DNA from 2 places in the Pseudomonas sp. PDM24 genome. Region 1 is predicted to be linked to the other one. Evidence: riboswitches for the same ligand, from Rfam matches in the RefSeq annotation. Region 1 holds a riboswitch; the other holds the start of a gene.

Region 1 (2,385 bases):
GTTCGCTGCTGAAATACATCAACGGCAATGCCAGTTGTTCGGCCAGTTCGATCAGGGCGGGTTCTTCGCGCTTCAGGTCGATGCTGGCCAAGGCCTTGATCTCACGAAGCTCGATTTGATGGGCCTGTAATGCCTGATCAAGCAGCGCCCGCAGCGTGCTGACGGGGCAGCCGCGCTGGCAGCCCAGGCCGACCACCAGGGTCGGCGCTGCGCTTACGTCAGTCATGCGCAGTATTGGCCATCGCTTTTGCGGCGGAACAACCAGGCGCTGATCAGGCCCAGGGCCAGCCAGAACGCCATGTTGGTCAGCTGCGAAGCGATTTTGAACTGCGCTTCCAGGGCTTGCGGCGCGAGCATCGAATGGACTTCCGGTTGCGGCGCGCCAATCACATGAGGCACGGCCAGGATTGCCACACCAAGGATCTTCATCAGCCAGTGGCGGCTGAATGCGATCAGCGCGATGCCGACTGCTGTGGATGCGGCGGTGCCAATCCACCAGATCTGCCGTTGCGCCAGATCCGCCGCGGCAGTACCCGGCAGTTCAGGTGGCAGGCCGAGGGTGGGCGCCAGCACGAACGTCGCATAACCGGCCAGACCCCAGAGCAAGCCCTGAGAGGTACGGCGTGGAGCGCGCAAGGTGTAGAGGCCCGCGAGCATCAGGGCGAAACCGACCGCCACCACCAGATTGCCGCCGGTGGTCGACAGCACGCGCTGCCAGCCGTCTTCCGGCTCCCAGGCTTCGGCATCGTGGGTGTGAGCGGTGACAGCTCCCGCGGCGTGCTCGTGGATTTCAACCGCGGCAGGCTCGGATTTTTCGTAGGTCTCGGCCTGCAGAATCAGCGGAGCCACCCAGAAGCTTTGCAGCAGGGTCAGCAGCAGGGCGGCCAGCAGCCCGGTGAAACCTGCGGTTTGCGCAATACGCTTGATCATGTCAGCAGGTCTCAATGGCACGGGAATGCGGCGCTGTGACGGGTATCGTGCGCGGCGTTGTGTACCGCTTCGATGTGCGAGAAACCGGCGAAATACACAAGGCTGGCGCCAAGAATCGACGCACAACAAGCGGCGGTCAGGCGTTGGCTCAGGGTAGTGGTGGTGCTGATCGTGCTCTTTTTATCGGTGTTGCTGGCGGTGCTGCTGATGATCGACATGGCGCTTCCCTCTGGTCTGTCAGCGGGTGAATAGAGCGCATGAAAACCTCCGTACGCCGTGGCACGCAGAGATTTCGAACAGCGCCCGCCCACCGCGGGTTTGTTATTCAGTGAACGTAAAAGTCACTTTGTGTTGCGGGCCGGTCTCCGGGCTCGCGAGGGGCAGGGCTTGTGCCCAAACCTGCAAGCATCACCTTCCCATGCCGTATGACGGGCACAGTGGATTTGACGCTTCACTCGCTTACCGTTGCGGGGGCAGCACCGGACTGACATGGCTTTAGAGTAAAGCACATGATTCACCGGTTTCCCGTTTCACCCTGTGAAGGGCACCCGTAACAAGGCGTGTAGGAGAGCATGGGCGGGGGTTGGGCGTCAATTGGCATGGGTTCTCACTTGGATACCGAGTCGCTCCTTTCGCGAGCAAGCCCGCTCCCACAGGGGAACGCATTTCAAATGTGGGAGCGGGCTTGCTCGCGAAGGCGTCGGCTCAGGCGCCACAGAACTCAGGTGGACATTGACCCGCCCCCACACGATGCGTAGCCTTGCGCTTTCGAGGTTCTTCGGCGTCTGCCGAAGCTAAGAAGGGAACGCGGTCGATGCCGCGGCTGCCCCCGCAACTGTGAACGGTGATGTTCGCTGCCACGCCACTGCAAACCCTGATCTATCAGGTTCGCGGGAAGGCGCAGCAAACGCCAGTCGAACGATTGGCACACCGTCAGCCAGGAGACCTGCCTCGATACAGATTCTCACTACAACCGGGCGGGGTGATCCGGTGGCGGAACTCTTGCGCGCGTGCATCCGCCGCTGCGATTGTCGTCCCGTATGCCCGCCACCTTGCCAAAGGGCATCCGATGAAAACACTGGCCAAACTCCCCGTCACCATCGTTACCGGCTTCCTCGGCTCGGGCAAAACCACCTTGCTGCGCCACATGCTCGACAACGCCCAGGGCCGTCGCATCGCGGTGATCGTCAACGAGTTCGGCGAGCTGGGCATCGACGGTGAAATCCTCAAACAGTGCTCGATCGGCTGCACCGAAGAAGAAGCCAACGGACGCGTTTACGAACTGGCCAACGGCTGCCTATGCTGCACGGTTCAGGAAGAATTCTTCCCGGTGATGCGCGAACTGGTGGCCCGTCGTGGCGACCTCGACCACATCCTGATCGAAACGTCGGGCCTGGCCCTGCCGAAGCCTTTGGTTCAAGCCTTCCAGTGGCCAGAAATCCGCAGCGCCTGCAC
Region 2 (2,385 bases), on a different contig from region 1:
GGCGAGCGCGATGATGAAAACGAGCTGGGGTTTGCGCATTACTGATCTTCCCTATGAATGCATTGACGTAATCATAGAGAAGCGTAGACGGTCGATGGTTCAACCGGTCAGCCGCGGGCTTCCTTGAGCAGAACAGCGATGCCTGGATGGTAGTTGCCGGCTTCATTGCGCAACTTGCGGTAGGCGTAAGGGAAATACCAGGCCACGGCGCAGGTGTGTTCCTTTTGCAGGTCGTCGACCATGTCCTGGAGTTCTTCCGGGGTGGCGCTGTGTTGGGCTTTTTGTGGTGCGACAAACAGACAGCCGAGTTTCAGATCGCTGGCGTAGCTGATTCGCTTCGCGTCACTGGTGATGTCCGCCAGTGCCTGCGTCAGGTTCAGGCTATTGACCCGTGGCCAGCGCTGGGTGGCCTGGAGATACGCGCGCTCTTCGCTGCTGGCGATAAACAGATCGGCGCGGGCGTTGCGTTCGCCTTCTTCGATCTGTTTGCGGGTCGACGTCTGTGCCAGCGTGACCATTTCTGCCATCCAGGCCGCGGCGCAGAGCAGACCGAGGTTGGCGTTTTCGTCGTACCAGTAAGGTGTATCGTTATCGCCGCGCACGGCGTTGTAGCGGTCGATACAGTCAAACCAGCGTTCCAGCACCGGGCGCAGGAATTCCAGCTTCGGATTGCTGATGATCATGCCTTGCATGTGGCTCACCCTTGTTATTGTGTTGTCAGGTTGTGGCTCTTTGATATCACTGCTGACAGTGTGGCACAAGATTGGCGTCAGTTAATTGATCGACGGCAGTTATTCGCTCAGCGGCGCCCCGGCTTTAATTGACGCTCCACCCCCAACCCTCTAACCTTCGCGGCTTGTTTCAGGTGCTCTGTGACCTTGGTCGACAGAGTGAAACAGGGAAGCCGGTGAATGAATTTCTTCCAGCGAAGAATGATCACGATCCCGGCGCTGCCCCCGCAACGGTAAATGAGTAAAAGCTGCGCGAGGGCCTGTCATCAGGCCCTAGCCACTGTGTCGACTGTCGACATGGGAAGGCGCGCAGTCAGGCGCAAGCCGCTCATGAGCCCGGAGACCGGCCTGATTCATCCAACGGCATCACGGTGGGCGATGCCAGGCTTCTTGCCGTCTATTCTTGTGCCTGCCCGCCGTTATCCAGCCTCAACGGAGAGCTCCCCCATGACTGATACTCCCGATCGTGACGAACGCCATCTGGCGCGCATGCTGCGAAAAAAAGCGGTGATCGACGAACGCATCGCCAACTCGCCGAATGAATGCGGTTTGCTGCTGGTGCTTTCCGGTAACGGCAAAGGCAAAAGCAGTTCGGCGTTCGGCATGCTTGCGCGGTCCATGGGCCACGGCATGCAGTGCGGCGTGGTGCAGTTCATCAAGGGGCGCACCAGCACTGGCGAGGAGCTATTTTTTCGGCGCTTCCCGGAACAGGTGCGTTTTCATGTAATGGGCGAGGGCTTTACCTGGGAAACCCAGGACCGTCAGCGCGACATCGCCGCCGCCGAAGCCGCCTGGGCAGTGTCCCGCGAATTGCTGCGTGATCCGGCCATCGGTCTGGTGGTGCTCGATGAGTTGAACATCGCCCTCAAGCACGGCTACCTCGATCTCGATCAGGTGCTCAGCGACTTGCAGGCGCGACCGCCGATGCAGCACGTGGTGGTCACCGGTCGCGGCGTCAAGCCTGAGATGATCGAGCTGGCCGACACTGTCACTGAAATGGGCATGATCAAGCACGCCTTCCAGGCCGGAATCAAAGCGCAAAAAGGCGTCGAGTTGTGAACTGCACTTTATGAATAGCCATCGTCAATGCCCGGCGGTACTGATCGCCGCACCGGCCTCCGGTCAGGGCAAGACCACCGTCACCGCCGCGCTCGCCCGTTTGCATCGCAATCAGGGGCGCAAGGTTCGTGTGTTCAAATGCGGCCCGGACTTTCTCGACCCGATGATTCTCGAGCGCGCCAGCGGTGCACCGGTTTATCAACTCGACATGTGGATGGTCGGCGAGCAAGAAAGTCGGCGTCTATTGTGGGAGGCCGCTGGCGAAGCCGATCTGATCCTCATCGAAGGCGTCATGGGGCTATTCGACGGTACGCCGTCCAGCGCCGATCTGGCGCGGCACTTCGGTGTGCCGGTGCTCGGCGTGATCGACGGCACCGCCATGGCACAGACCTTTGGCGCGCTGGCCCTGGGCCTTGCGCGTTATCAGCCGGACTTGCCGTTTGCCGGTGTGCTGGCCAATCGGGTCGGCACCGTGCGCCATGCGCAGTTGCTCGAAGGCAGCCTGACTGAAGGCTTGCGCTGGTATGGCGCGCTGTCCCGGGAGACCGGGATCGAATTGCCGAGTCGGCATCTCGGCCTGGTTCAGGCCAGCGAA

The links. Region 1 has a riboswitch for cobalamin ahead of KW837_RS12105 (CbtB domain-containing protein). Riboswitches for the same ligand answer to the same signal wherever they lie in the genome.
Region 2: linked by a shared signal. The riboswitch ahead of cobO (cob(I)yrinic acid a,c-diamide adenosyltransferase) and the one ahead of KW837_RS12105 (CbtB domain-containing protein) in region 1 are both predicted to bind cobalamin.

The regions. Positions count from the first base shown of each region.
Region 1 is NZ_JAHUWR010000003.1:89,299-91,683, reverse strand. Features, by position in the region: gene KW837_RS12115 (cobalamin biosynthesis protein) at 1-226, opposite strand, end outside; gene KW837_RS12110 (CbtA family protein) at 223-930, opposite strand; gene KW837_RS12105 (CbtB domain-containing protein) at 942-1,148, opposite strand; cobalamin riboswitch at 1,269-1,497, opposite strand; cobalamin riboswitch at 1,685-1,899, shown strand; gene cobW (cobalamin biosynthesis protein CobW) at 2,000-2,385, shown strand, end outside.
Region 2 is NZ_JAHUWR010000001.1:241,630-244,014, forward strand. Features, by position in the region: gene KW837_RS01135 (sorbosone dehydrogenase family protein) at 1-39, opposite strand, end outside; gene KW837_RS01140 (hypothetical protein) at 108-692, opposite strand; cobalamin riboswitch at 847-1,098, shown strand; gene cobO (cob(I)yrinic acid a,c-diamide adenosyltransferase) at 1,179-1,790, shown strand; gene KW837_RS01150 (cobyrinate a,c-diamide synthase) at 1,801-2,385, shown strand, end outside.